One region of the Streptomyces sp. NPDC107528 genome, then DNA from elsewhere that is predicted to be linked to it. Evidence: riboswitches for the same ligand, from Rfam matches in the RefSeq annotation. Region 1 holds a riboswitch; the other holds the start of a gene.
What was found. A riboswitch is a leader RNA that binds a small molecule or an ion and turns the genes downstream of it on or off. The one in region 1 is predicted to bind glycine.
Positions count from the first base shown of each region.

Region 2: linked by a shared signal. The riboswitch ahead of gcvT (glycine cleavage system aminomethyltransferase GcvT) and the one ahead of gcvP (aminomethyl-transferring glycine dehydrogenase) in region 1 are both predicted to bind glycine.

Region 1 covers NZ_JBVKAV010000012.1:2,646-13,430, reverse strand. Annotated here, with positions in the region: gene gcvP (aminomethyl-transferring glycine dehydrogenase) at 1-1,891, opposite strand, end outside; glycine riboswitch at 2,068-2,164, opposite strand; gene ACZ7L5_RS33390 (PRC-barrel domain-containing protein) at 2,279-2,686, shown strand; gene ACZ7L5_RS33385 (DNA polymerase IV) at 2,969-4,450, opposite strand; gene ACZ7L5_RS33380 (MerR family transcriptional regulator) at 4,582-5,244, opposite strand; gene ACZ7L5_RS33375 (bifunctional nuclease family protein) at 5,507-5,980, opposite strand; gene ftsR (transcriptional regulator FtsR) at 6,066-6,803, opposite strand; gene ACZ7L5_RS33365 (FHA domain-containing protein) at 6,845-7,750, opposite strand; gene ACZ7L5_RS33360 (DUF881 domain-containing protein) at 7,812-8,669, opposite strand; gene ACZ7L5_RS33355 (small basic family protein) at 8,675-9,007, opposite strand; gene ACZ7L5_RS33350 (DUF881 domain-containing protein) at 9,004-9,918, opposite strand; gene ACZ7L5_RS33345 (sugar phosphate nucleotidyltransferase) at 10,018-10,785, opposite strand, start outside.
Region 2 covers NZ_JBVKAV010000013.1:58,382-69,166, reverse strand. Annotated here, with positions in the region: gene ACZ7L5_RS35550 (ABC transporter permease) at 1-542, opposite strand, end outside; gene ACZ7L5_RS35545 (ABC transporter substrate-binding protein) at 637-2,388, opposite strand; gene ACZ7L5_RS35540 (ABC transporter permease) at 2,416-3,414, opposite strand; gene ACZ7L5_RS35535 (enhanced serine sensitivity protein SseB C-terminal domain-containing protein) at 3,777-4,577, opposite strand; gene ACZ7L5_RS35530 (enhanced serine sensitivity protein SseB) at 4,759-5,559, opposite strand; gene ACZ7L5_RS35525 (AAA family ATPase) at 5,641-6,315, opposite strand; glycine riboswitch at 6,484-6,582, shown strand; glycine riboswitch at 6,583-6,708, shown strand; gene gcvT (glycine cleavage system aminomethyltransferase GcvT) at 6,747-7,868, shown strand; gene gcvH (glycine cleavage system protein GcvH) at 7,990-8,367, shown strand; gene glyA (serine hydroxymethyltransferase) at 8,383-9,657, shown strand; gene ACZ7L5_RS35505 (L-serine ammonia-lyase) at 9,742-10,785, shown strand, end outside.

The DNA of each region.
Region 1 (10,785 bases):
TCTCACCGTCGTCGGCGGTCTTCACGACGACGACCTTCATACCGGCCATGACGGCGCTGGCGGCGTTGGTCCCGTGGGCGGACGACGGAATCAGACAGACGGTGCGCTGCTCGTCCCCGTTGGCCCGGTGGTACCCGCGTACGGCGAGCAGCCCGGCCAGCTCACCCTGCGACCCGGCGTTGGGCTGCAGCGACACCTTGTCGTAGCCGGTGACCTCGGCGAGACGTTCCTCCAGCTCGCGGATGAGCGTCAGATAGCCCTGCGCCTGCTCGGCGGGCGCGAAGGGGTGCAGCTGCCCGAACTCCGGCCAGGTGACCGGCTCCATCTCGGTCGTCGCGTTGAGCTTCATGGTGCAGGAGCCCAGCGGGATCATGCCGCGGTCGAGCGCGTAGTCGCGGTCGGCGAGCCTGCGCAGGTAGCGCAGCATCGCGGTCTCGGAACGGTGCTGGTGGAAGACGGGGTGCGTGAGGACCTCGTCGCTGCGCAGCAGCCCGCCCGGAAGGGCGTCCTCGGCTCCCTCGTCCAGCGCCTCGACGTCACCCTCGACCCCGAACGCCGTCCATACGGCACCCAGTTGGGCCCGCGTGGTGGTCTCGTCGCACGCGAGGGACACGTGGTCGGCGTCGACGAGGCGCAGGTTGACGCCGTTCTGCCGGGCGGCGGCGACAACTTCGGCGGCCTTCTCGGGCACTCGCACGGTCAGCGTGTCGAAGTAGGAGCCGTGCACGACCTCGACACCACCGGCCGTGAGGCCCGCGGCGAGGACGGCGGCGTACCGGTGAGTGCGCCGGGCGATACCGCGCAGCCCGTCGGGACCGTGGTACACGGCGTACATCCCGGCCATCACCGCGAGCAGCACCTGCGCGGTACAGATGTTGCTGGTCGCCTTCTCCCGCCGAATGTGCTGCTCACGCGTCTGGAGAGCCAGCCGGTACGCCCGGTTCCCGTCGACATCCACGGACACACCCACGAGCCGCCCCGGCAGGCTGCGCGCGAACTTCTCGTGTACGGCCATGTAGCCGGCGTGCGGCCCGCCGAAGCCCATCGGCACACCGAACCGCTGCGTCGTCCCGACCGCGATGTCCGCCCCGAGCTCACCGGGGGACTTCAGCAGTGTGAGCGCGAGCAGATCGGCGGCGACGGTGACGAGGGCGCCGAGCTCATGGGCCTGCTCGATGACGGGCTTGATGTCCCGTACGACGCCGGAGGCGCCGGGGTACTGCACCAGCACGCCGTTGATCTCACGCCCGGCGATCTCGGCCGGAATGCCGTCGCTGAGGTCGGCGACCACGACCTCCACGCCGGTGGGCTCGGCACGGGTCTCGATCACGGCGATGGTCTGCGGAAGCACGTCCGCGTCGACCAGGAACAGCCCCTTCTTGTTCTTGCCCATCCGCAGCGACAGAGCCATGGCCTCCGCCGCGGCGGTCCCCTCGTCCAGCAGCGAGGCACCGGAGGTCGGCAGTCCGGTGAGGTCGGCGACCATGGTCTGGAAGTTCAGCAGGGCCTCGAGCCGCCCCTGCGAGATCTCGGGCTGATACGGCGTGTAGGCCGTGTACCAGGCAGGATTCTCCATGACGTTGCGCAGGATGACCGGCGGCGTGAAGGTCCCGTAGTACCCGAGCCCGATCATCGAGTCCAGCACCTGGTTGCGATCGGCGAGCGATCGCAGCTCGGCGAGCACCTCGGCCTCGGTGCGCGCCCCCGGCAGTTCGAGGGAGTCGGCGTTCTTGATCACATCCGGCACCGCGGCGGCGGTGAGTTCGTCGAGCGAGCCGTACCCGACCTGGGCGAGCATCTTGGCCCGAGCCTCATGATCAGGACCGATATGACGCTGCTCGAACGGAATACCCTGCTCGAGCTCGGAGAGCGGAATGCGATGGGCGGTCATTGCGGAGGCCTCCTGGTCTGACACGACCTTCGAGGGGCACCACGGCGCGGGTACCCGGACGGCCTCCCCCTCTGTCATCTCAACCTGAGAGCTTCACCGGGTCACCACAAGGTGCCCGGTTTTCACCGTCGGTGAGAGCGGAGGCCATCGACACCCGCCCTGCTTTCCAGAGTGACCTCGTCCGTGCGGTACGTGTGCCTGAGAGATTCCGGGGAGGATTTGCTCCTTCGGCGCCTCCGGATGGTTCCCGGAGGACTCTCCCGCACGGGGTCAGCAGCCGCTAGCCAGCCTACCAGCGGGGTCAACGCACGGTCCTTCGAGTGGCCGGGCTCACCAATGTGCCCTTTCGTAGTGCTTACGGATGAGTTGCGACCAAGTGGAGGGCCCGTGCAGACCGACATCGATCCGCGCAATCTGATCGGCCGCAAGGCTTTCGACCGCAACGGCACCAAGATCGGCACCATCGACGAGGTCTACCTCGACGACGCGACCGGAGTGCCGGAATGGGCGGCGATACGCACCGGTCTGTTCTCCCGGGACGCCTTCGTCCCCCTGGAGCCCAGCGATCTGGTCGAGGGCAGCCTCCACGTCCCCTTCGACCGCGCCCTCATCAAGGACGCCCCCGATTTCGGCGTGGGCCGCCACCTCTCCCCCGAACAGGAACTCCAGCTCTACCACCACTACGGCCTCGACGTAACGTCCGCGCCCCCACCCCCCGACCGGGACTTCGGCAACCTGGCAACCACGGAAACCCCGGACGACAACGGCCCCCGCACATCCCGCCCTCACTCCTGAAGACGCCCCCTTCCACCGCACATCCCCAGGCCCACGGAGGTCACGCCCACCTCCGCGCGGTCGAGTTCTCTTGCCCCAGCCGCACCCCATCGCAACGCAACGCCGCGGCGGCGCCCACCCGGCAGCCGACCTCACCCAGCTGCGGGCAGCCGTGCCGCTGGGGCGGCACGGGTGGGCGCAGCGGCACCCCGCAAGCGCGGGCGAGCGACCCACCCCCCTTCGGCGCCCCCAACGCCGGGCCCCCGGGGCACCAACCCGCGTCCGGTTCCGCCCGCCCCCGCCCTACCCAGGCACCACAGGCGGCGCCTCCCCCACGCCCCCACCGCCCCGCTCCCCTTCCCGCCCCAGGAGACCTGCCTCCACGCCTAGAACCCCACCAACCCCATGCCCCCCACCTCCCGCATCTCCCCCGGCGCCCCCATACCTCGCCCGCACCAACGGCAACGGATCCGCTGCCTCCAACCCCGGATCGTCGACCCGGAACGTCCGCACCCGCCCCGGCCCCGACGACTCAGGCGTCTCGAACCGCACAGTCACCCGCCCCAGCCCACTCCCCTGCACCCACCCGTGCCCGTGCTCGACGTGCCGCACATCGTGCCCCGCCACCCACCGCCGCTCGACGGGCGGCGCAGCCTCCCGCTCCGCAAAGGCCTCCTCGGGATCGCCCTCCTCGCCGTGCTCGACCCGCTCCCCCGCCACCTGCGCGAACAGATCCTCCTGCGTGTAGTCGGCCAACCCGGTGACCCCGACCCCCAGCAGCCGTACCCCACCCGTCGTGTCCACGGAATCCAGCAGCCGCAGCGCGGCCTCGCGCACCACACCCGGGTCGTCCGTCGGCCCACGCAGCGTCTCGGACCGGGTCAGGGTCGAGAAGTCGAACCGACGCACCTTCAGCACGATGGTCCGCCCGGACAGGCCGGCCCCCCGCAGCCGCCGAACACAACGATCGGCCAGCCGCTGCACCTCCAGCCCCACCCGGACCCGGTCATGAATGTCCACGTCGTACGTGTCCTCGACCGACACCGACTTGGCCTCCCGCTCGGCCACCACGGGCCGCTCGTCGTGCGCCAGCGCCATGGCGTACAGGGCATGCCCATGAGCCTTCCCCAGCAGCCGTACGAGCTCGTCCTCACCCGCCTCGGCGATCTCGTCGACCGTGTGGATTCCGGCCCGCCGCAGATGGTCCCCGGTCGCCGGCCCCACCCCCGGCAGGGTCCGCACCGACATGGGCGCGAGCAACGCCCGCTCCGTCCCCGGCTCGATCACCACCAGCCCGTCGGGTTTGGCCTCCTCCGAGGCGATCTTCGCCAGCATCTTGGACGCGGCGAGGCCCACCGACCCCGCGAGCCCGGTGACGGCCCGTATGTCGGCGCGCAGCTTCACTCCCACCAGCCGCGCGGACTCCTCGTCCCAGGCCGCTCCTCCGGCCTCCAGGTCCACGAACGCCTCGTCCAGGCTCAGCGGCTCCACCAACGGCGACAGCTCCCGCAGCAGGCCCATCACCTGCTCGCTGACGTCGCGGTAGATCCCGAAGCGCGGCACGAGATACGCGGCATTGGGCGCCAACCGGCGCGCCTGCCCCATGGGCATCGCCGAGTGCACCCCGAACACCCGGGCCTCATAGGACGCGGTCGCGACGACTCCCCGCGGACCGAGCCCGCCGACGATCACGGCTTTGCCGCGCAGGCTCGGCTTGGATGCCTGCTCCACCGAGGCGTAGAAGGCATCCATGTCGAGATGCAGGATCGTAGGCGCGTTCCTCACATCTCCGATGCTGCCTCACGTTACTGACAATGCCCTGCTGCAACCGCCTGATACGCCGCCCAGGCAGGCCCATCGACCCCATTCCGCCCGCCGCCACACTGCAACTGCGACGGCGTCCCGGCGAGGGCTGCTCAGACCGCCCGGTTTCGCCGCCGAGCCAGCTCGTCCGCCGGATTGTGCCCGACCAGGGTCTCGCCGGTGTCGATGCGCTCCCCGTGCAGCTGCGACAAGGCGCTCTCGACGTCCCGCCACACCACACCCACGGCGATCCCGAAGACCCCCTGCCCACCCTGGAGCAGCGCGTGCACCTCGTCCGGGGAACTGCACTCGTACACCGTCGCACCGTCGCTCATCAGCGTCAGGCGCTCGAGATCCCGAAAGCCGCGCTCCCGCAGATGCTGCACGGCGGTACGGATGTTCTGCAGTGACACACCGGTGTCCAGGAACCGCTTGACGATCTTCAGGACGACGACGTCCCGGAAGCTGTAGAGCCGCTGCGTCCCGGACCCGTGAGCGGGCCGCACGCTGGGCTCGACAAGGCCGGTGCGCGCCCAGTAGTCCAGTTGCCGGTATGTGATGCCCGCGGCCGCGCAGGCCGTCGGACCGCGATAGCCGATCTGCTCGGTCGCCATGGACGCCGCCCCTCCGCCGCTGCTCGGCACGGCCGTCGGTCGCTGCGGAGCGTGATCGGCCGCGCTGCCCTGAAGCGGGCTGGTGTGAAGCGGGTACGGGCCGCTCGCCCCGAGACTGCGTCCGGGGGCACCCCCAGCCGTACCGTCGCCGCTGCTTCTCACGCCGACCTCCGTCCTTGACCTGCCTTCTCGACGGTAGGCAGTCACCAGGGGTGCGTCAACGATCGCCACACTCGGCACGCCGAGTGATAATCACCCTAGGAGTGGTTTCCCGTGCCCCACCGCGGGGAAAGGCTAGCCGAATGCGCTCGAAGCAGGCCGCAGGACGCTCTCCCTCGCCGCTGGCAAATGCCGGCATTTGAGCCGTAACGGACTGTGGGCCCCGCCACCACGGACCGCGAGTCCGCCGGGCGCCCACACCGCCTCACTGGCTGCTGGTGCCGAAGTCCTCGGGCGAGATCTGGTCGAGGAACTCGCGGAACTTCTCCACCTCGTCCTCCTGCTCGTCCGGAATCGCGATGCCCGCGTCGTCGAGCACGCCGTCGCTGCCGTAGATCGGCGTTCCGGTGCGCAGGGCCAGCGCTATGGCATCGGAGGGGCGGGCGCTCACCTCGACGCCGCTGGCGAACACCAGCTCGGCGTAGAAGACGCCCTCACGCAGATCCGTGATGCGTACTTCGGTGAGCTCCTGGCCGACGGCCTCCAGCACGTCCTTGAACAGGTCGTGGGTCAGCGGTCGCGCGGGGGCCATGCCCTGCTGGGCGAAGGCGATAGCCGTCGCCTCCCCCGGCCCGATCCAGATGGGGAGGTAGCGGTCGCCTCCCACTTCACGCAGGAGCACGATCGGTTGGTTGGAGGGCATTTCGACCCGGACACCTACGACATCGAGCTCGTTCACACAGCAACCCTAGGCCGTGCTCGGGACGTTTGGGTAGTCGGGCCGAGAACGGGTGGCCGATCCGGGCTCCCCGCCCCCGCCCGGCTCAGGGCAGCCGCACGCCGAGAGCGGTCTGCACCAGGGCGGCGTGCAGCTTCACAGCCAGCCCCGCCAGTTCCTTCGTACGCGCCTCGGCATGAGCCCTGGTCTGCGGATTGCGGTGCCGCCGCAGAGGCGCCACGACCTGGTCCACCAGCCCGGCCTCACGGTCGGCGGCGGCCTTCATCACTCGCAGATGCCGTGGCTCGATCCCGAATCGCCCCAGCTCGACGACGAGCGAGGCCACGGTGACGGCCTCCGCGTCGTACGCCCCGTCGGGAAACGGGGCGATCAGGCCGTACGACTCCCATTCCGCGAGCTCCTGCTCAGCGATCTCGGCGGCGAGGAGCAGCTCGGCCCGCCCGATCCGGGCCGCGGTGGGAGCCTCGACGGGCTCCAGGACCGTTTCTCCATCGCGCTGCCGGCACACGGTCGGCAGTGGTGCTGCCTCACCGCGCTCCATGGCGTCCAGATGCTCGCGGATCACCTTGAGCGGCAGATAGTGGTCCCGCTGCATCCGCAGGACGTGGCCGAGCCGCTCGACGTCCTGCGCACTGAACTTGCGATACCCCGAGGGGGTCCGCTGCGGCTCGACGAGACCCTCCGACTCCAGGAAACGGATCTTGGAGATGGTGATGTCAGGGAACTCGTCGCGCAGCACGTTCAGCACTGTGCCGATGCTCATCAGCCGACCGTCCGTGGCGGCGATGCCGTTTCCGGCACCGCCGCTCGGTGTTTTCAGCATGGACCTTCCCTGGGTCTCCCCGGACGGGCTCCGGGGGAGGGTCAGTAGCCCCGCTGGCTCGCGTAGAAGACCAGCCGGTACTTGCCGATCTGCACCTCGTCACCGTTGTTCAGAGCGACCTGGTCGATCCGCTCGCGATTGACGTACGTGCCGTTCAGGCTGCCCACGTCGGCCACCGTGAACGAGCCGTCCTGAGCGCGACGGAACTCCACGTGCCGGCGCGAGACCGTCACGTCGTCCAGGAAGATGTCGCTCTGCGGGTGCCGCCCGGCCGTGGTCAGATCGCCGTCCAGCAGGAAGCGGCTGCCCGAGTTCGGACCGCGGCGCACCACCAGGAGCGCGGAGCCCAGCGGCAGCGCGTCGACCGCCGCCTGCGCCTCCGGAGACAACGCAGGGATCGCCGTCTGACCGGTGGTCTCGGCGTCGTAGGCCTCAAGGCCGGAGATGGAGATCGTGGAGGTCGTCTCGGAGGGACGCTCGGGCGTGGCGCCCGGCCGCAGCGGGGCGCCGCAGTTGGAACAGAAGCGGCTGTTCTCCGCGTTGCGGTTACCGCACCTCGTACACACCAGGGCCGACATCGGGGAAAACCCTCCACCCGTACTTGAGGTTGACGGTTGCCCGAAACCTATGTCGCCGGACTGGCCAGGGTCAACTGACGGCGCGCCCTGACCACCGGAAATGTCACCACCCGGTCCAGGCACCTGGTCCCTGAACAGTGGGCGCTGGCCCTCATCGTCCCCCTGCGCGCGGTGACGAGCGGTCGCGTTGTCGCCACTCTCTCGCGCGCTCTTGCCGAACAACTTCGCAAACAACTTCACGGGCGATTCCCCTTGACCGAAATAGACCCGCCCGTGGGGCAGGACGAACCCTGACTGCACTCCCTGGCCGACCCGGACACCCTCACAACGTCCGTCTCCACCAGACAGTTTCCACCACGCACCACCCATTCGGTGCGCCGACCCCCCGCAACCTCATGCCCTCGCCTGACGTCCCCCATGCACCGCCGGTTCACTGGGAGGACGACCGAGCGTAGTCAGGCCGCTTCGCCGCTCGCAAGGCGTCCACGACGATCTTGTCCGACCGCTCGATGGTCACGGTGGCCTGCTCCTTCTCGAGAGTCTGAACCACGCCTCCAGGGATGTTGAGCGCTGGTTCGAGGTCCTGCGACTTGCCGATGACCTTGAAACGATACGGAGCGTTGATCTTGTTCCCGTCGACGCTCACGCTGTTGCCGGCGTCGGTCAGATAGGTGCCGGCGACGACGCGTATGCCGTTCACCTGGATCGCTTCTGCGCCGGCCGCGCGCAGCTCCTGGATCGCGTCGAGCAGCATGTCCGCCTCGACCGTCCCCTTCGTGTCGTCGATGGTCATCGTGATGCCAGGCCCCTGAGCCGCCACCGTGCCCGCCAGAATGCCGAGTTGCCTCTCCTTCTCGACCGTCTGCTTGCGGGCCTCCTCGGCCTGGTTCGAACTGTTCTCCAGCTCATCTCGCTGCTTCTCGAGACCTTGCTTCTCGTCCTCAAGACGCTGAGTACGGTCATCCAGTTCATCGAGGATGCGAACAAGATCTTCCTGACGTGCGCCGCGCAGGGCCCCGTCACCCTCACTGTTCGACGCGACCTGGACGGCCAGGCCGAAGCCGAGGCCGAACAGCAGGACAGCGACGATGAGTTGGGCCCGGCTGACCCGCGGCGGCCACAGCCCCTTCACGAGCCGCTGCCGACCCGTGAGGTCGCTCGACTGCCCCTTGGCGCCGTCCGCGGCCTCCGAGGCGTTGTCCACGGCCTCGGCCGCGCGGCCCGCTGGCATCTCCTCGGGCAGCTCCTTGCGCAGCCTGTTCTCCGGTGCCTCGTCGTGGTTGCTCATCGGCCTCACGCCCGGAACACGTGCCGGCGGATCGCCGCAGCATTCGAGAAGATACGGATGCCGAGAACGACGACCACGCCGGTGGACAGCTGGGCGCCCACGCCCAACTTGTCGCCCAGGAACACGATCAGCGCGGCCACGACCACGTTGGACAGGAACGACACGACGAAGACCTTGTCGTCGAAGATGCCGTCGAGCATGGCCCGCAGACCTCCGAAGACGGCGTCGAGAGCCGCCACGACGGCAATCGGCAGATAAGGCTCGACGACCGCCGGAACCTCAGGCCGGACCAACAGGCCGGCCACGACGCCCACGACGAGGCCCAGTACGGCGATCACGATGTGCCCTTCTCGGTTTTCTCGGTGTTCGGCTGTGCTGTACGTACGGTCACGCTGGGGGCGGCGGGGAGCCGAAGGTCGTCCTGCACGGAAATGCCGGTCCGGATCCCGAAGTTCTCCTGCAGGGCGTGCAGATACAACCCGTCGGCGCTGTCCTGGAACCTGGTGCTCAACCGCTCGCCATCCCCCACCGCGAGCACCGTGTACGGCGGCACCAACGGCTTGTTGTCGACCAGTATTGCGTCTCCCGCGGCCCTGATCGCCGACAGGGCCGTCAACCGCTGCCCGTTGATCGAAATGGCCTCGGCGCCCGACTCCCACAGCCCGTTGACCACACGCTGCATGTCGCGGTCGCGCACCCGGCCGGTGTCGGAGAACCCGGACGTTCCGCGCGGGTCGCCGTCGCCGCCCGAGGCGGTCTCCTTGGAGTCGTTGACGATCAGCTTCACGCCGGGACCGTGCACCTCGACAGCACCCGCCAGGATGCCCACCAGCTCCCCCTGGTCACTGTCACCGGTCGACTTCAGCGCCTCACGCTGCCGCGCGCTCACGTCGTCGCGCAGCTTGTCGACGGTCTCTTCCAGCTGGTCCGCCGCCGCGGTCTCACGGTCGATGCGGTCGACCAGCTCCTCGCGCTCCTTCGCCACGACGGGCGCCGCGACCCTCGCCTGCGCAGCCCCAACGGTCACCACGAGCGCCGCGAGCACCAGACCGGCAGCGAGCCCCAGCTTCGCCCTCAGCGTCTTGGGCAGCCCTCCGTCGCCCGCAGCCTTCTTGCGCGCGGCTGCCTCGGCGTAACCATCGTCGAGGCTGTGATCCATGACGTTGGTGAGCAGCGACATGGACGCGTCCGGGCGCGCTGGGCGCGTGGGTGTGCTCCGAACGGGGGGCTGCTGCGGCATGCCGCACATCGTCGCACGTCGTCGCCGATACCTCCGAATGGCCCCACCGGCGTGCCGGACAGGCCCCTTGGGGGTTGCCTGTCCGGCACACGCGCGTGGTCACGTACGTCAGCGGCCGGCGCTGTCCACGACCGCCGCCCATTCGTCGAGCAGAGCCTGCGCGGAGGCGTCGTCCGGGCCTTCCGCCCACAGATGGGTGACCGCCTCGGCCGGGTCGGGCAGCACCATCACCCAGCGCCCGTCCGTCTCCACGACCCGCACACCATCGGTCGTGTCGACAAAGCGATCTCCGGCCTCCTCCACGACCCGCCGCATCACGAGCCCCTTGACGGCCCAGGGCGTCGCAAGATCCCGCTTGATGACATGGGCCCGCGGAATCCGCGCGTCGATCTGGCTGAGCGTGAGCTGCGTCCGCGCCACCAGGCCGATCAGCCGTACGAAGGCCGCCGTACCGTCGAAGACACTGCTGAACTCGGGGACGATGAACCCGCCCCTACCGTCGCCGCCGAAGATCGTCGTGTCGTCGCGACCGACCCGGGTCAGGTCGTCCGGCGACGTGGTCGTCCATTCCACCTGCGTCCCGTGGTACGCCGCCACCTGCTCGGCGATCCTCGTCGTGGTCACCGGCAGCGCCACACGCCCGCTGCGTCGCTCCGCGGCCACCAGGTCGAGCATGACGAGCAGAGCCCGGTCGTCCTCGACGATCCGCCCCTTCTCGTCCACCAGCGACAGCCGCTCACCGACCGGGTCGAACCGCACCCCGAACGCGGCCCGCGCGGACGCCACGATCTCTCCCAGCCGCACCAGCCCCGACCGCCGCGTATCCGCAGACTCCGTGGGCCTCGACTCGTCGAGACCGGGGTTGATCGTCAGCGA
Region 2 (10,785 bases), on a different contig from region 1:
ATCTCGTACACGAAGAGGGCGAGAAGCACCTGGCCGGTGAAGAAGATCGGCAGGGACACGCCGGCGAGCGCGATGAACATCGAGATGCGGTCGATCGGACGGCCCTTGCGCAGCGCCGAGACGACACCGATCGTGACACCGGAGACCACCCAGATCACTGCCGCACCGACGGCCAGCGAGAAGGAGACCGGGATCCGCTCCTGCAGCTGGGGCCACACCTCGACGTGACTCTTGAAGGAGTAGCCGAAGCAGGGGGCCTCACAACGGGTGGCATCGGGACCGAACTTGTAGTCCGCGCCCACCACGAGGCCCTTGATGTAGTCCCAGTACTGGACGGCGATGGGCTGGTCCAGCCCGAGGTTCTGCTTGATGGCGGCGACGGACTCGGGGTTGGCGTCCTTGCCGACATACTGCGTGGCCAGCTGGTCGGCGGTCTGGCCACCGAGTCGTGGCACAAGGAAGAAGATCGCGAAGGTGACTGCGCTGACCACCAGCAGCAACAGCACCGCGCCGAAGGCGCGTCGGATGATGTACGCAGCCACAGCTGTACGGCTCCGGGTGGCCGGGGCGGGTTGTGTCCGCCCCGGCCACCCGGTGCCTTCACCTGCCTTTCAGGGAATCAGGCCTTGCTGGTTACTACTTGGCGGAGCTCATCAGCACGTAGTCGTACATGCCGAGGTAGGCCTGCGTGACCGTGACGTTCGCCGCGGACTCCGGCCGCAGCAGCAGGTTCTTGCGATAGATGACCGGGACGACCGAGGCGTTGTCGAGGACCATCTTGTCGATGTCGCCCCAGGCCTTGGTGCGGGCCGCGTCGTCGGTGTTGGCGATCGCGTCCGTCAGGGCCTTGTTGATCTTCGGGTCGTCCAGCTCCATCAGGTTGTTGCCGCCGGAGGGCTTGATGGCGGCACCGTTGATGATCTGGTCGAGGAAGCCGAAGCCGGTCGGCCAGTCGGCACCCCACGCCATCGAGAGCATGCCGAGCTTGTTGTCGTGGACGTAGCTCGGGACACCGGCGAAGTTCGAGAAGTACTTGCCGGAGGGGAACTGCTTGATCTCGATGTTGATGCCGATGTTCTTCAGCGACGCCTGGACGGCCGTCGCCTGCGCCACCTCGGCGGGGCGGTCGGAGCGAGCGGTCAGGATCGTGTTGAAGCCGTTGGGCTTGCCACACGCCTTCAGCTCTTCCTTGGCCTTGGCCACGTTGCCCTTGTGGCCCTCGGAGGCGTAGGTGTCGAACTTGGTGTAGCCGTTGACCGACGGCGGCAGCAGCGTGGTCGCCACGTCACCCTTCGGCGAGCCGCCCATCGCGTCGAGCACCGACTGCTTGTCGAGACCCCACTGAACGGCCTTGCGGCAGTGGATGTTGTCGAACGGCGCCACGTTCACGTTCAGCGCGATGTACTGCGTCGCACCGGCGTAGGAGCTGTCCGTCTGGGCGGCGTTCTTGCCCTGGAGGACCTTCGGTTGGGTCTGCGGCTGGACACCGGTGCCCGCCGCGTCGGCCGTGATCTTGTCGGAGAGCAGGTCGTTGTCGACCGTCACCGGGTTGACCTTGAACTTGATCGTGACCTTGTCGGCCAGCGCCTTGCGGATCGGGTCCGTCTTGGCGTCCCAGTTCTTGTTGCGCACGAGGGTGGCGCCGCGGCCCTCCTCGTACGACTGGAACTGGTACGGGCCGGAGGACACGATGTTCTGCACGTACTTCGCGCCGTTGTCCTTGGCCTGCGGCACCGGAGCCGTCTGCGAGAACGTCGCCAGGTAGTCGAAGTCCGCGAACGGCGCCTTCAACTTGAAGACGATCGTGCTGTCGTCCGGCGTCTCGATGGACTTCAGACCGTCGGCGGCCTTGTCCTTGTAGGGACCCTTGTACTTGTCGCCGCCCTCCAGGTACGACTTGAAGTACGTCGGACCGTTGGACAGGGCCTCGGGCGCGAAGTTGGAGCGCTCGATGGCGTACTTCACGTCCTTGGACGTGATCGGCGTTCCGTCCTGGAACTTCACACCCTGGCGCAGCTTGTACGTCCAGGTCTTCGCGTCGGCGCTGGGCTTGCCGAGGGACTCCGCCAGGTCGGGAACGACCTCGAGGCCTTCCTTGCCGGCCGCCGGCTTGAACGTGGTGAGCGCACGTGCGTAGAGCCGGGAGAAGTTCTGCACCCAGCCGTAGTACGTGTTGCCCGGGTCCAGGGAGTCCGGCACGTCCGAGTGCTCGTACGCGACCGTCCCCCCCTTCTTGGTGGACGGGTTGACTATGGAGGTCAGCGCGGCGTCCTTCTTGCCGCTGCCTCCGCCGTTGCCGTCGTTGTCATCCCCGCCACCACATGCGGCAGCACCCAGCGAGAGCGCCACGACCGACGCGATGGCGGCGGTCACCCTTCTCGTCTTCACCTGAGGAAAGCCCCCTCTATCGATGGATCACTTGCTGCGAGGGTCGAGGGCGTCACGCAGCCCGTCACCCAGCAGGTTGAAGGCCAGGACGGTGATGAAGATCGCCAATCCGGGCACGAACATGTACTGCGGATCTGCTGTGTACAGATCGACAGCGTTGCTGAGCATGCCGCCCCAGGAGGCCTGCGGCGGGGCGATGCCGACTCCGAGGAAGCTCAGCGCAGCCTCGAAGAGGATGTTCGTCGGGATGATCAGCGTCGCGTAGACGAGGATCGGCGCGACGAGATTGGGGAGCAGCTCGCGGAACAGGATGTACGGCCCGCGGGCACCCAGACTCGTGGAGGCCTCGATGAACTCCCGCCTGCGCAGGGTCATGGTCTGAGCGCGCACGATGCGCCCGATGTAAGGCCAGCTGAAGAACCCGATCACGAAGATCAGCACGCAGATGCGCAGCGGAAGCCCTTCGAGTCCGAAGAAACCGTCCTGGACGGAGGCGGAGATGGAGATCGCGAACAGCAGCAGCGGGAACGCCAGGAAGGTGTCCATCAACCGGCTGATGACGCTGTCGATCCAGCCGCCGTAGTACCCGGCGATCACGCCGAGCACCGTGCCGATGCACACGGACAGGAGCGTGGCGCCTCCCGCGACCAGCAGCGACACCCAGGAGCCGTCGATGATGCGGGCGAGCATGTCGCGGCCGTACTGGGGGTCGACACCCAGCGGGTGGTCCCAACTCATGCCGCCCCAGCCGCCCTTGGGGGCGAGCAGGGCCGGGTCGATGAGGTCCTGGTTGAACTTGTTGGGGTCGAGGTTGAACACCCACTGGATCGGCTTGGAGAGCACCGCCATCAGCACGAGGCAGATGACGACGATGCCACCGGCCATCGCCACCTTGTCGCGCTTGAAGCGCATCCAGGCGATCTGGGAGAGCGAACGCCCCTCGATCTGGCTCTTCTTGACTCCGGCGAGAACGGCCTCGGGCTGCGCTCCGGCCTCCGCTCCGGTTGTCTCGATCGGTGCGGTCACAGTGAGATTGACCCCTCTCGGCCGGCGGTTGCCGACCCCCCTGGCTGCCGCTGTAGCGGTTGCTTCCACTCGTACACAGGACCGACCGGCCCGTGTCTTGCCGGGAGTCTTCAACGCTTTGGCGATCTGTTGCCAGAGCTGACGGGGAAAGGATGCGCAACCGTGATGCTGTCTGAGGGGTTCCGTTATCCGAACAGTGGGTATCGACCGCCGGACGGGGGCCAGTTGGGGCGTATGAGGGCGGACCGGGACCTTCCGATCGCATCTACGCGCGGAGATCGACCTGGGAAACCGCAGTCGAAGACCCTTTGCACCTACGACATTCGGGTTGCCGACCGATCAGCAGGTTAGCCGATGAATGATCAGTAACGGCCCTGTGCCGGTGGGTAGCCGTAACCGGCCGCCGGTGCCTGCGCGGGGGCGGCGACGTGTGCCTCGCGGTCGTAGAACGGGCGGGCGCTCGCTCTCATCCACATGGCGACCGGGTCGTCCTCGTCGGACATCGCCACGGTCGAGACGGGCAGCCCGTCGGGGACCGCGCCGATCGACTGCGACATCATCGAGCGCACCGAGTCGACCGCGGGCGGGCTGGTGTCGTACACGTCGAGCCCGATGGCGAGATACGGCGCACCGAGCGCCGGCTGCACCCAGGCGCGGCGCAGCGAGCGGACCGCCGGGGTGCGGTGGGCGTTCTGCGCGAGGAGGGCGTAGAACTGCGGGATCTCGATGCCGGGTTCCGACAGGCGCAGCGGGCCGGCGGGCTGGCGGTCCAGGCCGGTGGCGATGCGGCGCAGGTCGAGCCACGGGATGCCGACGCCGCCGCCCGGGGCGTGCGGGTTCAGCCAGAGGCCGTAGTGGTCCGGGTAGAGGGTGCGGGCCACGTCGATGCCGTCGACGACCTCGTAGCTGCGGTTCCAGCCGCTGGCGGACAGCTCCTGGGCGGAGGTCACGCACGGGGCGTAGCCGTAGCCGTCGACGTCCATGTTTCCGTACTGTGCGTCCGGGGAGCCGCCCTGGCCGTGCCACAGCAGCATCCAGACCTGGCCGGAGGACGGGGTGGCGAGGGCGCGCAGGAGGGCCTCGTAGGCGTCGTAGCGCCCGGGCGTCACCTGGCGCAGCATGTGCTCGACCTGTCCGGTCGAGGTGGTGCCGCTCGCGCTCACCTTTTACCGCCCCTTCGGGAAACATGGCTTTGTCCCTCAGCTTAGGCGCTCCGCCGGGAGAGCCGGGGAGAGCTCGGGACCTATTGTGGTCTGCGGACTGCGGGTCACATGTGGCTTGTCGCGCCCGCGCGGCGGAGCCGCACTTCGATACAGCCCCGCGCTCCTGGAGGGGCGCTGCCCCTCAGGGACGCTGCAAGTCACGTTGGTAGAAGGGGCGCACCTGCCCGCGCATCCAGGCGATCACCGGGTCCTCGGCCACGTCCAGCAGGACCAGGTTGACCGGCCACGGGACCGGGGCTCGGCCGAGGGCCCGGGCCAGGGCGTCCATGGGGATGGCGCGCAAGTCGCCCTCCCAGAGGGAGAGTTCCACGCCGATGAACATCACCGGGGTGGCCGTCTCGATCGACGCGAGGCAGCGGCGGGCCGTCGTGACCACGCCGGTTTCGGCGAACTCGGCCGACGCCACCGCGAGGAAGTCGATCGGGTCGTCCTGCCAGTCGGGCTCGTAGAGCTTGACACGGCCCCCGGAGGTGAGGCCGTCCAGCGGGGTGCGGCCCACACGGCAGAGCTCGGCCACCGCAGCCGGGGGCAACGGCACGCCGACCACGCCGTCGGGGTTGACGGCGATGCCCACCTGCGGCGGCAGACCACGGGCGAACTCCACCGCGGGGGCGATGGTGTACGACATGTGGGAGCCGACGACCTGGCGGAACTGTTCCTCGGAGCTGAAGACCGGCACGTACGCCTGGCCCTCGATCTCCACGGTCGGCAGGTCCAGCGGGCCGCTGGACGGGCCGCCGCCGGCCGGCAGGGGTACCCAGACGAAGCTGCGGCCCAGTACCTCGATGATCCGGCCGCCGGCCGAGGGAAGACCGAGGGAGGCCGAGAGCACCTCCTCCAGTTCGTTGCCGGGCCACCCGCCGTGGGAGTGGAGGTGTGCCCCTGCCGGGAAGTCCGCGGGGAGTTCCGCTGGGAAGTCCATCTACTCTCAACCGCCTGCTGTGAACCGCTGCTGTGGCTCAAAAGGCTAGCGGGTGGCCGTCATGTACAGGTCCCCGGCCGGTCAGCCCGTGAACCCGATCCGGCGCAGTACGCCCGCCGCCTCCCGGTCGATCAGCACCGCCGAGCCGCATCCCGGGGGCAGATGACCCTTCTCCACCGAGCGCAGCAGGTGGGCCGCGGCCCTGCGGTGGCGCAGGAAGGCGTACCGCGAGACGCCGCGGCCGCGCTCGCGCTGGCCCTCCAGGGCCGTGTCCGGGTCGACGTCGAGCAGCAGCAGGTGCAGGGTGCCGCCGCGGCGACGGGCCTCGCGGGCCAGCCAGGCGCGCACCCACGCCTGCGTACCGCAGTCGTGCACGACGACGCCCTCGCCGGAGCGCACGGCGCGGCGCAGGCCGGCGTAGTGCGCGAGACGGACCAGGGGGCGGTAGACGGCGTAGGGCAGGAAGCCGGGCATGCGGGCGTCCCAGCGGTCCCGGGTGTCCTGGGAGTCGATGCGGGCGCCCTTCACCGTCCGCCGCATCAGCGTGGACTTGCCGCTGCCGGGCAGTCCCGTGATCACGACGAGGTCCTCGGGGCCGAAGAGCAGCACGTGCGGGCTGTGGCCGGAGCGCTCGCGGAGGTCACGGACCACCGGTGCGACGCGCGTGCCCGGAGCCTCGACGGCCGGGGCCGCGGGCTGCTTGGGCAGCGCGATGCCCGACGTCGTGGCGTACGCCGTGGTGCGCTTCACCGTCATCGTCCTCCTCCGGTTCAGGATTCCCCATCCCCACTGAGCGTAAAGAGAAGGTAATGGATGATCTCTCGCATTTTCGTTCACTTCCTGCCACAACCCCGTTACAGACGTGGCCTGCCGAAGACGAGCCAGGCGTGCAATGATGTCCGCGCCAACTGCATACCGGCCGTTTGAATCCGCGCGGGAGAGTCCCCAGCAGTGCATCGCTGGGGCGCCGAAGGAGCAAGTCCCTCCCTTGAATCTCTCAGGCACCGTTACCGCGCGGGCGAGGCACATCTGAAAAGCGAGTCCCCCTTTTCGTCGAGAAGAGGCGTGACTCCACCCAAGGTGCAAGCCGTGACCTGGCCCTCGCCGGTCATGGCGAACCTCTCAGGTTCCGATGACAGATGGGGAGGAACGACCTCGCCCGTCATGCCTTGGGAGAAAACCGTCCGATGAGCAGTACAGAAGAACTCCGTCACACCGCGCTCGATGCCCTGCATCGCTCGCTCGGCGCGACGATGACCGACTTCGCCGGCTGGGACATGCCCCTGCGCTACGGCTCCGAGCGCGACGAGCACAACGCCGTGCGTACCCAGGCCGGGCTCTTCGATCTCTCCCACATGGGCGAGATCACCGTCACCGGCCCCGCCGCGGCGGCGCTCCTGAACCACGCCCTGGTCGGCAACATCGCCTCCGTCGGCATCGGCCGCGCCCGCTACACCATGATCTGCCGGGCCGACGGCGGCATCCTGGACGACCTGATCGTCTACCGGCTCGCCGAGACCGAGTACATGGTCGTCGCCAACGCCTCCAACGCCCAGGTCGTGCTGGACGCGCTGACCGAGCGGGCCGCCGGCTTCGACGCCGAGGTCCGTGACGACCGGGACGCGTACGCCCTGCTCGCCGTGCAGGGCCCGCAGTCCCCCGGCATCCTCAAGTCCCTCACGGACGCCGACCTGGACGGCCTGAAGTACTACGCCGGTCTGCCCGGCACCGTCGCCGGTGTCCCCGCCCTCATCGCGCGCACCGGCTACACCGGCGAGGACGGCTTCGAGCTGTTCGTGAAGCCGGAGCACGCCGTCGAGGTGTGGCAGGCGCTGACCAAGGCGGGCGAGGGCGTCGGCCTGATCCCGTGCGGCCTGTCCTGCCGTGACACGCTGCGGCTGGAGGCGGGCATGCCGCTGTACGGCCACGAGCTGACCACGTCCCTCACGCCCTTCGACGCCGGGCTCGGCAGGGTGGTGAAGTTCGAGAAGGAGGGCGACTTCGTCGGGCGCGAGGCGCTCGCCGAGGCCGCCGACCGTGCCTCGCAGAACCCGCCGCGCGTCCTGGTCGGCCTGATCGCCGAGGGGCGTCGCGTCCCGCGTGCCGGGTACCCGGTCGTCGCGGGCGGCGAGGTGATCGGCGAGGTCACCTCCGGTGCGCCCTCCCCCACGCTGGGCAAGCCCATCGCGATGGCGTACGTCGACGCGGCGCACTCCGCGCCGGGCACGGCCGGGGTCGGCGTGGACATCCGCGGCAGCCACGAGCCGTACGAGGTCGTGGCGCTGCCCTTCTACAAGCGGCAGAAGTAGCTCCAGAAGTAGAGACTGGCAGCGGCCCATGCGTGAGCCTGCGCACATTTGCGCTGCTCACGCACGTTTCCAGCGGTCCCCCCTTCATCACCACTCCCGCGCGTACAGGAGAATTCAGGCCATGAGCAACCCCCAGCAGCTGCGCTACAGCAAGGAGCACGAGTGGCTGTCGACCGCCGAGGACGGCGTCTCGACGGTCGGCATCACCGAGTTCGCGGCCAACGCGCTCGGCGATGTCGTCTACGCCCAGCTCCCCGAGGTCGGCTCGACCGTGACCGCGGGTGACACCTGCGGCGAGCTGGAGTCGACCAAGTCGGTGTCGGACCTGTACTCCCCGGTCACCGGCGAGGTCACCGAGATCAACGAGGACGTCGTGAACGACCCGGCACTGGTGAACTCGGCCCCCTTCGAGGGCGGCTGGCTGTTCAAGGTGCGCATCACGGAGGAGCCGGCCGACCTGCTCTCCGCCGATGAGTACGTCGCCCACACCGCCGGCTGAGGAGTTACACCCCTTATGTCTGACAAGTCGCTTCTGAACACGCCCCTGCACGAGCTCGACCCGGCGATCGCCGCCGCGCTCGACGCCGAGCTGGAGCGCCAGCAGTCCACCCTGGAGATGATCGCCTCCGAGAACTTCGCGCCGGTCGCGGTCATGGAGGCGCAGGGCTCGGTCGCCACGAACAAGTACGCCGAGGGCTACCCGGGCCGCCGCTACTACGGCGGCTGCGAGCACGTCGACGTCGCCGAGCAGATCGCCATCGACCGGGTCAAGGAGCTGTTCGGCGCCGAGTACGCCAACGTCCAGCCGCACTCGGGCGCCTCCGCCAACCAGGCCGCCCTGTTCGCGCTGGCCCAGCCCGGCGACACCATCCTCGGCCTGGACCTGGCCCACGGCGGCCACCTCACGCACGGGATGCGGCTGAACTTCTCCGGCAAGCAGTTCAAGGTGGTCCCGTACCACGTGGACACCGAGACCGGCCTGGTCGACATGGCCGAGGTCGAGCGGCTCGCCAAGGAGCACCGCCCGAAGGTGATCATCGCCGGCTGGTCGGCGTACCCGCGGAAGCTGGACTTCGCCGAGTTCCGCCGGATCGCCGACCAGGTCGAGGCGTACCTGTGGGTCGACATGGCGCACTTCGCCGGTCTGGTCGCGGCCGGGCTGCACCCGAACCCGGTCGAGCACGCGGACGTGGTCACCTCCACCACGCACAAGACGCTCGGCGGCCCGCGCGGCGGCATCATCCTCGCGAAGAAGGACTTCGCGAAGAAGCTGAACTCGTCCGTCTTCCCGGGCTTCCAGGGCGGCCCCCTGGAGCACGTGATCGCGGCCAAGGCGGTCTCCTTCAAGGTCGCCGCGAGCGAGGACTTCAAGGAGCGCCAGCGCCGTACGGTCGAGGGTGCGCGGATCCTCGCCGACCGTCTGACCGCCGCCGACGCCCGCGAGGCCGGCGTGAACGTGCTGTCCGGCGGCACCGACGTGCACCTGATCCTCGTGGATCTGCGTGAGTCGGAGCTGGACGGGCAGCAGGCCGAGGACCGTCTCCACGAGGTCGGCATCACGGTCAACCGCAACGCCGTCCCGAACGACCCGCGCCCGCCGATGGTGACCTCGGGTCTGCGCATCGGCACGCCCGCCCTGGCCACCCGCGGCTTCACGGCCGAGGACTTCGCCGAGGTCGCGGACGTCATCGCCGCGGCGCTGAAGCCGTCCTACGACGCGGACGCGCTGAAGGCCCGGGTCAAGGCGCTCGCGGACAAGCACCCGCTGTACCCCGGTCTGAACAAGTAGTTCCTTTTTGTGGGGTGTCCCGCACACTCGTAGGTGAGCGGGACGCCCCACGCCCCTGTTCCACCCCGTATTGAGGAGTCCCCCGTGGCCATCTCGGTCTTCGACCTGTTCTCGATCGGCATCGGCCCGTCCAGCTCCCACACGGTCGGTCCGATGCGCGCGGCACGCATGTTCGCCCGCCGGCTGCGCAATGAGGGTCTGGTGGACTCCGTCGCGTCCGTACGGGCCGAGCTGTACGGCTCCCTGGGCGCGACCGGCCATGGACACGGCACCCCGAAGGCGGTGCTGCTCGGCCTGGAGGACGCCTCGCCGCGCACGGTGGACGTGGAGACGGCGGACCAGCGGGTGGAGGCGATCAAGAGCGAGGGCCGGCTGCGGCTGCTCGGTGAGCGCGACATCCCGTTCTCCTTCGACGAGGACCTGGTCCTGCACCGCCGCAAGGCACTGCCCTACCACGCGAACGGCATGACGCTGTGGGCGTACGACGCGTCCGGCGGGGAGCTGCTCGCCAAGACGTACTACTCGGTGGGCGGCGGCTTCGTCGTCGACGAGGAGGCGGTCGGCGCTGACCGCATCAAGCTGGACGACACGGTCCTGAAGTACCCCTTCCGCACAGGCGACGAGCTGCTGCGGCTGACGCAGGAGACGGGCCTGTCGATCTCCGCGCTGATGCTGGAGAACGAGCGGGCCTGGCGCACGGAGGAGGAGATCCGCGCGGGCCTGCTGGAGATCTGGCAGGTGATGCGGGAATGCGTGTCGCGGGGGATGTCGCGGGAGGGCATCCTGCCGGGCGGCCTGAAGGTCCGCCGCCGCGCCGCGAACACCGCCCGCAAGCTGCGCTCCGAGGGCGACCCGAAGGCGCTCGCCATGGAGTGGATCACGCTCTACGCGATGGCCGTGAACGAGGAGAACGCGGCGGGCGGCCGGGTCGTGACCGCCCCGACGAACGGCGCTGCGGGCATCATCCCGGCCGTCCTGCACTACTACATCAACTTCGTGCCCGGCGCGGACGAGGAGGGCGTGGTCCGCTTCATGCTGGCCGCCGGCGCGATCGGCATGCTCTTCAAGGAGAACGCGTCCATCTCCGGCGCCGAGGTCGGCTGCCAGGGCGAGGTCGGCTCCGCCTGC